DNA from 2 places in the Allobosea sp. 2KB_26 genome. Region 2 is predicted to be linked to the other one. Evidence: predicted binding sites of a transcription regulator. Region 2 holds the regulator's gene; the other holds the start of a gene.
What was found. Region 2 encodes LexA, which represses DNA repair genes until DNA is damaged. Its sites were predicted from a motif close to TGTTCNNNNTGTGTTCNG; they were not measured.

Region 1 (4,582 bases), on a different contig from region 2:
CGCCGATGCACCATGACCGCGATCAGCAGCGCGCCGAAGACGCCGCCCGGCACGACGATGGCGACATAGAGCAAGGTGTTGACGACGGAGCGCCGGATGATCGGATCGGCCAGCGCCTTCTGGAAATTGGCGAGGCCGACCCAGTCCATGTCGACGCCGCCGAACTCGTAATTCGTCAGGCTGAGCAGCATCAGCACCGCAAGCGGCAGCAGGATCGTCAGCAGCAGCAGGATGAAGGCCGGCAGCGCGAAGCCGAGCCCGGTCAGCCGCTCGATCAGCGCCCGGCGGCGGGCGACAGGGGCGAAAGCGGCGGGCGATGCAAGGGCATGATTCATGCTCAGGCCCTCAGCGGCACGACGGAGGCGCTGAGACTGCCCTGCCCGCGCGGCTCGAGCCTGTCGCCCTGCGCGTCAAAAATGTGGCTCGCGGCTTCGTCGAAGCCGAGCGTGACCTCGGCCGCCTCGTTGACGCCGGCGGCGATCGCGGGGCTGGCGCGCATGGTCACGCCCGGCGCATCGCGGCCCGCGAGATCGAAATGCAGGACGTATTCGGAGCCGAGGTTCTCCTTGCGCCTGAGGCGCGCGGAGAACCAGGCGCGGCCTGCGCCGGCCGGCTCGCCATGGACGAGCGTCAGCGCCTCCGCGCGGATGCCGAGCGTGACCGCCTGCCCCGCCGCCCGCGCCACCGCAAGCGCCATCGGCCGGCCAAAGAGTTCGAGGCGGCCGGCAGTACCGACCGTCGCGGGCAGCAGGTTGATCGCCGGGCTGCCGATGAACTGCGCGACCTTGAGCGAGGCCGGCTTCTCATAGAGCTGCGAGGGCGTGCCGAGCTGCAGGATCGCCCCTGAATCCATCATCGCGACGCGGTCCGACATCGTCATCGCCTCGACCTGGTCATGTGTGACATAGATGAAGGTCGCGCCCAGGCGCTTGTGCAGCTCCGCCAGCTCGGTGCGCATATGGACGCGCAGCTTGGCGTCGAGATTGGACAGAGGTTCGTCCATCAGGAAGACATCGGGACTGCGCACCATGGCGCGCCCGAGCGCGACGCGCTGGCGCTGGCCGCCCGAGAGCTGCGCCGGCTTGCGATCGAGCAGATGGCCGAGCTGGAGCTGGGCCGCGACCGCGTCGACATCCGTCATGATGCCGGCCATCGCCTTGCGCCGCTGGCCCGAGAGCAGGTGGAGCAGCGGCAGGCGCTGCCAGAGTTTCAGCCGCGCCATCATCAGCGGCAGCGCGATATTTCCCCGCACGGTCATATGCGGGTAGAGCGCATAGGACTGGAACACCATCGCGACGCGCCGCTCATGCGGGCGCAGGTGATCGACGCCGTTTCCGCCAATGGCGACGCTGCCGGAATCCTGCTGTTCCAACCCGGCGATGATCCGGATCAGGGTCGATTTTCCGCAGCCGGAGGGGCCGACTAGCGTCAGGAATTCGCCATCGGCGATGTCGAGATCGACGCCGCCGAGCACCTTTGTGGTCCCGAACGCCTTGGCGATGGAAGACAGCGCGACTGTGGCCATGTCGTTCGCCTCTTGAACTGTGAGGGATCGTGGAGCGGTGTCGAAGGCGGCCGCGAGGCGCGGCCGCCGGCGGCGTCAGGCGGCGCGCGGCGGGTAGACCTCGTGGATCACATCGTCGATCCAGAGCGTCGTCAGCGCGGGAATCTCATGGATCGCGGCCGTGAACTCCCGACCGTCGAAGCTGTAGGCGACGGCGCCGAGCGTGCTTGAGCCGGCCATGCCGGGCTGCAGTGCGGGACCGACGACGAAGCCCGAGGACGGCCCCCAGATGTAGCGGGTGTCCTCGACCGAAAAATCATGGGCCCGGTGCAGATGGCCGCTGGCGACGAAGGCGACGTCATGACGGCGGACGAGATCAAGCAGATGGGCCCGGGGCCTCGGCGGCACGCTCCAATAGCCCTTGTCGCCTTCATCGGGCGTCTCGACGAAGAGCGGCCGGTGCAGGAACCAGCCGAGCCGGCGCCCCTCAGCTTCCGCGATCTCGCGCTCCAGCCAGGCGAGCTGGCGCTCCTCATCCGCCTCGTCGCTGCCGAACAGCATCGAATTCAGGCCGATCAGCCTGAAGCCCTCGATATCGCGGCTCCAGAAATCCGCGCCGAGATGGCTGCGCCAGCGGGCGAGACGCTCTGCATTGACCGGCTGATGCGGGTGCCAGGCCTCGCCGACATCATGATTGCCGGGAATGCTCAGCACCGGCAGGCCGAGCGCGTCGAGCAACTCGCGGCAATGGCGCATGTCCTCGTCGACATCGGCGCCATCGACCGTGACATCCCCGGTATGGATGACGAGATCCGGCCCCTGCCCCGCCAGCCAGGCTCTCAACGGCTCCCAGTTGCAGGCAAAATGCGGCTTGCCCGGGCTGAGATGGGTGTCGGAAATCTGCACGACAAGCTGCATTTGTCCCCTCCCTAGGGCGCTCCCGAAAGGGAAAGCGGCCTGCCGCCGTCAGATGCGGGGCAGTGCATTTGCAGTGGATCATACAAATGAATGTTTTATGACACAAATGTATTTTGCGGAGTGACGGGCGCAGGCGGGCTGGCGTTGTGCGCGGAGCAGGAGGTGCTCGGTCGCCTCGAGTCCGGCCGTCTGACGGGATACGAGGCGGCACGCCCGCGCCCTTGTCCTTGGTTAGCATCGCCCGCTTCGGGGCGGCCGCTTGGGTGCAGCATGCGCGAACAAAATTCGGGTATCTCTAGAACGCGGGCCCATCCGCACTGGGCGCCCGCTTTGGCTTCAACCCGCTCCCATCGCCATTGCGAGGGCGATGGGAGCGGCGCCTATTGAGTTGATGCGGATGGCGGAGCAGGCGAACTCCTCAGCGGGACGAGTCGATTGAACACGGCCAAGGCGACATTCGCGATCTCGGCTTCGGGGCGCCTCGGATTCGGATCCAAACCGCCTTGTCATTTCCCCCGCCGCCAGTCGCTACCGGAGGCGCGGGGGATACGCTATCAGCCTGGAGGCTCTCAAAAGGATCGGTGAGTCGGGGGCAAGTCGCCGGGCGGGATGCAGGCCAACGATGAAACTTATTGACAACATCTCGCTGCTTCTCGGCGACGATCTGAAGGCGAATGTGGGGCGTGGTGCACGATTGAAGATCGCGGCATCCTGCTTTTCGATCTACGCCTTCGAGGCGCTCAAGATGGAGCTGTCAAAGGTCGAAAATCTTCAATTTATTTTTACTGCTCCAACCTTCTTACCCACGGAGATGACCGGTCGCTTCAGTAAGGAGCGGCGGGAATTCTTCATCCCCAAGTCAACGCGCGAGCGAGGCCTGTACGGAACTGAGTTCGAAATTCAGCTCCGCAACAAGCTAACGCAGCGTGCAGTAGCCCGCGAATGCGCCGACTGGATCCGCAAAAAGGCCCGCTTCCGGTCGAACACGACCAGGGCGCCGATGCAACAGTTCATCCATACAGGAGCGGAAGCTGGCGACGTCGCTTACATGCCGATCAGCGGCTTCACCGCCGTCGACCTGGGCTATCAGAAGGGTGACGCAGTCTCGAACCTTGTGACCCGCATCGACGATGCTGCACACACACAGGTCTATCTTCAGCTGTTCAATCAGATCTGGAACGACGAAGAAAAGGTTAGCGACGTCACCGCCGCGATTTGCGACCATATCGAGTCCGTCTACCAGGAGAACTCACCCGAGCGGATCTACTTCCATATCCTCTACAATCTCTTCCAGGATTTCCTCGAAGAGGTCGATCAGGACGCGCTGCCGAACGATCTGACGGGCTACAAGGACAGTCTCGTCTGGAACAAGCTGTTCAACTATCAGCGGGATGCGGCGACCGGCATCATCAATAAGTTAGAAATGCACAACGGCTGCATTCTGGCGGACAGCGTCGGACTCGGCAAAACGTTCACAGCGCTAGCGGTGATCAAATATTATGAGCTGCGCAATCGGTCGGTCCTGGTCCTTTGCCCGAAGAAGCTCGCCGACAATTGGCGAAACTACAACACCAACCTGACCACGAACATCTTTGCGAAGGACCGCTTCAACTACGACGTCCTCAGTCATACGGATCTCTCCCGTACGTCGGGAGACTCGTTCGGCATTCCGCTGAATCGAGTCAACTGGGGCAACTACGATCTGGTCGTCATCGATGAGTCGCACAATTTCCGGAACAACGACGTCTTCAAAGATCGGGAAACGCGCTACCAGAAGCTGATGGACAAGGTCATCCGCGCCGGCGTGAAGACCAAGGTTCTGATGCTTTCGGCAACGCCGGTGAACAACCGGTTCAACGACCTGCGTAATCAGCTTGCGCTGGCCTACGAGGGCGATTCCGAAAACCTCAGCCGCAAACTGAAAACCAACACCGGGATCGAGGAGATTTTCAGGCGTGCCCAGAAGGCGTTCAACGCCTGGTCGGATCTTCCGCCCCACGAGAGAACCGCCACTGCGATCCTCAAGGCGCTCGACTTCGACTTCTTCGAGATGCTGGATGCGGTGACGATCGCCCGGTCGCGCAAGCATATCGAGACGTTCTACGACACCAAGGATATCGGGAAATTCCCGCAGCGTCGAAAGCCGCTTTCGTACCAGTG
Region 2 (4,582 bases):
GACGATCCGCGTGCGCGAAAGTGCCGAGCGCGGCAAGTTCGTTCGTCAGGCAGGATTGGACTTCTCCGAGGGCGAGGTGTTGCTTCTCGCCGGCAGCCGACTCGACAGTGCGAGCCTCGGCCTCGCGGCAGCCATGGGCCACCCCACACTCGCTGTGCGTCGCAAGCCACTGGTCGCGATCCTCGCGACCGGCGACGAACTGGTCCAGCCGGGCGAGCCGGTCGGACCCGACCAGATCGTCGCGTCCAACAGCTTTGCACTCGCCGCGCTGGTTGAGCAGGCCGGCGGCACAGCGCTCGATCTCGGGATCGCCCGCGATGATCATGCCGACCTCGCCGACAAGATTGGTCAGGCACGGAAGACCGATGCCGATGTGCTGATCACCCTGGGAGGAGCCTCGGTAGGTGAGCACGATCTCGTCCAGGCAGCGTTGATCGGGCAAGGCATGGCGCTCGGTTTCTGGAAAATCGCCATGCGGCCGGGCAAGCCGATGATGATGGGTCGCCTCGGCCGTATGGTCGCGCTCGGCCTGCCCGGAAACCCCGTCTCGTCCATCGTCTGCGGGCATCTCTTCGTCGTGCCGCTGCTCAGGGCCCTCCTCGGCGTACCGGAACCGGAGCGCGATCTGAGTGAGCCTGCTATCGTCGGAAGAGATTTGCCGGCAAATGATGAGCGGCGGGACTACATGAGGTCGGAACTGATTCTCACCCCGGAGGGATGGCTGGCAACGCCCTTCACCAAGCAGGATTCCTCGATGCTGGCCAGTCTGGCCCGCGCCGACGCGCTACTGATCCGCGAATCATTTGCTGCGCCGGCAAACAAAGGCGACAACTGCCGGATCATCCGCCTACGCTGAGCGTGCTTGCGGAACACAACGCGAACCTGTATGGTGTTCGTGCTTTGTTTCGATTCCGTACGAAGAGCGCTGGCGGGGACCATGCTGACACGCAAACAGTTCGAACTGCTTCGTTTCATCCAGGAACGCCTGCGCGAGACTGGGGTGCCCCCCTCCTTCGACGAGATGAAGGACGCGCTCGATCTGCGCTCCAAGTCCGGTATCCATCGCCTGATCATGGCGCTGGAGGAGCGCGGTTTCATTCGCCGCCTGCCCAATCGGGCCCGGGCGCTCGAGATCATAAAGCTGCCTGAAGGGGCTGGCGGCCCTCAGGCGACGCGCGGACGGTTCAGCCCCTCCGTCGTCCAGGGTGGCCTTGGCAAGGTCCGGCCGATCGCACCGCCCCCGGAAGAGGACGTGCGCTCCACGGTCGCGATTCCGGTCATGGGGCGGATTGCCGCCGGTACACCGATTTCCGCGATCCAGAGCCGCAGCCATAGCGTAGCGCTGCCTGCCGATATGCTTGGCCCCGGTGAACATTTTGCTCTCGAGGTGCGCGGCGACTCGATGGTGGAAGCCGGCATCCTCGACGGTGATACGGTCGTGATCAAACGGCAGGACACGGCCAATACCGGCGATATCATCGTGGCCCTGATCGATGACGAGGAAGCGACGCTGAAGCGGCTGCGCAAGCGCGGCTCCTCGATCGCTCTGGAAGCCGCCAATCCCGCTTATGAAACAAGAGTGCTGGGACCGGACCGCGTCAAAATTCAAGGCCGCCTGGTCAACCTGATGCGGCGCTACTGAAGCCGATCGTGGTCTTCAGCGGCCACGGGCAGCGGGGCCGTTGACGATGATTCCGGCGGCGTAGTGACAGACCGCGCCCGCTTGCGGCTCCAGGGGCGATCAACGCCACCCTGCTCGGATAAATGCGTGCGCCAGCCGCCCTTGTGGCTGACAAGGGCCGTTGCACCATCGCGCGACAATGCCAGGCGGTCGATCAGCCGTGCAGCGCAAGGACTGGTCCAGGGAATCGGCGTGATGACGAGGTCAGCGCGCCTGCAGTCCTCGACGATGGCCAGGCGATCCCGAGCAAAGGCAATGCTTCGTCCATCCTTGCTGCGGACGACACAACCCAGAGTGTCGCAGGCTGCGCCTTCCCGCAGGCTGTTGTCGTCAGGCCGGCGATTATCGCCATCTGCGTTCAGCCATTGTTGCAGCACGAAGCGGCTCGGTTGACCGGCCAGGATCATGCGGTCATCACCCCCGCGGACCAGGATGCCGGAGCCATCACGTTCGATCAGGATATCGGGCCTCTCCGGCTTGGCTGCCACGACCAGTCCCGCGATCAGGGGAACGACGGCCAGAAAGCGCAGCGGTGTCGTCCAGAGCGTGATCCAGAGGAGCGCGGCGGCAAAGCATGCGAGCGCCGCGGTCCCGAACGCAGGAATGACCACTGCGGAGTGGTCGAATCCTGCAACCCAGCGCGCCGATTGCAGCACATAGTCCGAAGCGACTCCCATTAACGCCCAGGCCAGCCAATCCAAACCGAAGGGATAGGCGAGCACGCCGAAGACGGCCGCAGGCATGACGATCAGTGAAACGAACGGCAAGGCGAGCGCGTTGCCGAGCAGGCCGAAGGGGTTGAACGTCTGGAAGTGATAGGCACCGAAGGGGGCGGTTGCTACCGTCGCCAGCAGGGTCGTGACCGTAAGCCCGACGACCGCGATCCAGATCGGACGCAGCGGCCAGGGCAGGTTCGCTGGGGCCTCGGAGTGGCCGCGATCCTCCCAGCGCTCGGCGAAGGCGATCAGAGCCGCAACAGCACCAAAGGACATCTGGAAGCTCGGACCGAGCAGCGCGTCAGGCTCGCGCAGCAGAACGATCATCGCGGCAAGAGCCAGGTTGCGCATGCTGAGCGCCGGGCGATCGACGAGGATCGCACCGAACATGACCAGCGTCATGATCAGCGAGCGGACCGTCGCGACCTCGGCTCCTGAGAAGATGCAATAGGCGGTGGCACCGAGCATCGCGGCAAGGGCGGCGAGTTTCTTCACCGGCCAGCGCAATGCCAGCGTTTCCGACAGCGCCAGCAGGCCACGGACCAGGCCGAAGATCGTGGCGGAGGCCAGCACCATGTGAAGGCCGGAGATCGAGATGATGTGATAGATACCGGCCGCGCGCAGATCGATATTGGTCGCCTCTGTGATGAGGCCACGCTTGCCGGTGACCAGCGACGCTGCCACCGCGCCAGCCTGCCCTCCCCCGATACCGGCGATGCGCTCCGTCAGGGCATTGCGCGCCCGGTCGACCATTGCGCGAAACTGAAGCTCGAGAGGTGGCTGCGAGGGCGGTGGGGCGAGCGTGATCTTTCCCGGAATGGTCCCGACTGCCCCGAGCCCCCGGAAGAAGGCATCGCGGCCGAAATCGTAGCCGCCTGGCCGCACCGGACCGGGCGGTGGCAGGAGGCGCGCGACAGCGGCAATATGATCGCCCGGTGAGACCGAGCCCCCCTTGACGTTGACTCGAACCCGCCGTGGCAGGCGTTCGGGCTCCAGCCCGGCAATGCCGGTCACCAGGACTACAAGGCGCGCGCCAGCGTCACGCGCCTCGACCGATTCGACAAAGCCGGTGAGTTGTCCGACGCGCGTTCGATCGAGCATCGGCGCTGCGATCGTCGCCGTGCGCCAGGCCGCGGCACCAAAGCCGGCGAATATGGCAGCAAGGCCGACGCAAACGAGCATGACTGGGCGCCATGGGCGCGACAGCGCGGCCATCGCAGCGGAAACGCCAAAGCCGGAGAGTGGGACCCAGACGGATGGCTCGCGATCTGCCGCGAAATAGAGCAGGATGCCGCTTCCGATCAGCACCGGCAGCCAGAGAAACAGCCGCCTGCGCCCGGCCTCGATCGCGATGGCGTCCAGGAATCGCGCGCGCCATTCGGCGAGAAGCAACCCAATGGCAGCGGCGTGGAGCCCTCTCTCGGGAATGCGGAACGGTACGGCACGAATACGCGCACCGCGCAGCCGGCTCGGGTCTGGCGGCACCTCGCGCATAAACCGTCCCTCGGGCAGCCGACCGGATGCGATCTTGCGCTTAACGTCGGCCCCATCAGCATGTTACAGGGGCCGCGTCGGTTGTCATGTTCGATTGACGTCTTGTTCCTTTGCCGCTCTGTCGGCCTCATTCCCCGTCCTGCCGGAGCCTGCCTTTCATGAGTGATGCGGTCGTTACGCGCTTCGCGCCGTCTCCAACCGGATTCCTGCATATCGGCGGCGCGCGTACCGCGCTGTTCAACTGGCTCTATGCCCGCCGTCATGGCGGCAAGATGCTGCTGCGCATCGAAGACACCGACCGCGAACGCTCGACCGAACCGGCCATCGCAGCGATTCTCGACGGTCTGTCCTGGCTCGGCCTCGATTGGGACGGCGAGACCGTCTACCAGTTCGCCCGTGCGGCCCGGCATCGCGAGGTCGCCGAGCAGATGCTCGCGGCCGGCAAGGCCTATCATTGCTATGCGACGCCGCAGGAACTCGAGGAGATGCGCGAAAAGGCGCGCGCCGAGGGCCGTCCCATGCGCTATGACGGACGTTGGCGCGATCGCGATCCGGCAACCGCTCCGGCCGGCGTGAAGCCGGTCATCCGCCTGCGCGCGCCGCAGACCGGTGAGACCGTGGTCGAGGACGAGGTGCAGGGCCGCGTCGTATGGCAGAACGAGAATCTCGACGACCTCGTGCTGCTGCGCTC

Region 1: the regulator LexA is predicted to act here: its motif matches at 3,046-3,063, upstream of AB4099_RS11175 (helicase-related protein).

What each region holds. Positions count from the first base shown of each region.
Region 1 covers NZ_JBFRHE010000003.1:69,975-74,556, forward strand. The annotation lists gene AB4099_RS11160 (carbohydrate ABC transporter permease) at 1-335, opposite strand, end outside; gene AB4099_RS11165 (ABC transporter ATP-binding protein) at 338-1,525, opposite strand; gene AB4099_RS11170 (metallophosphoesterase family protein) at 1,601-2,422, opposite strand; gene AB4099_RS11175 (helicase-related protein) at 3,117-4,582, shown strand, end outside.
Region 2 covers NZ_JBFRHE010000012.1:85,764-90,345, forward strand. The annotation lists gene AB4099_RS25905 (molybdopterin molybdotransferase MoeA) at 1-856, shown strand, start outside; gene lexA (transcriptional repressor LexA) at 938-1,642, shown strand; gene AB4099_RS25915 (ComEC/Rec2 family competence protein) at 1,636-3,891, opposite strand; gene gltX (glutamate--tRNA ligase) at 4,050-4,582, shown strand, end outside.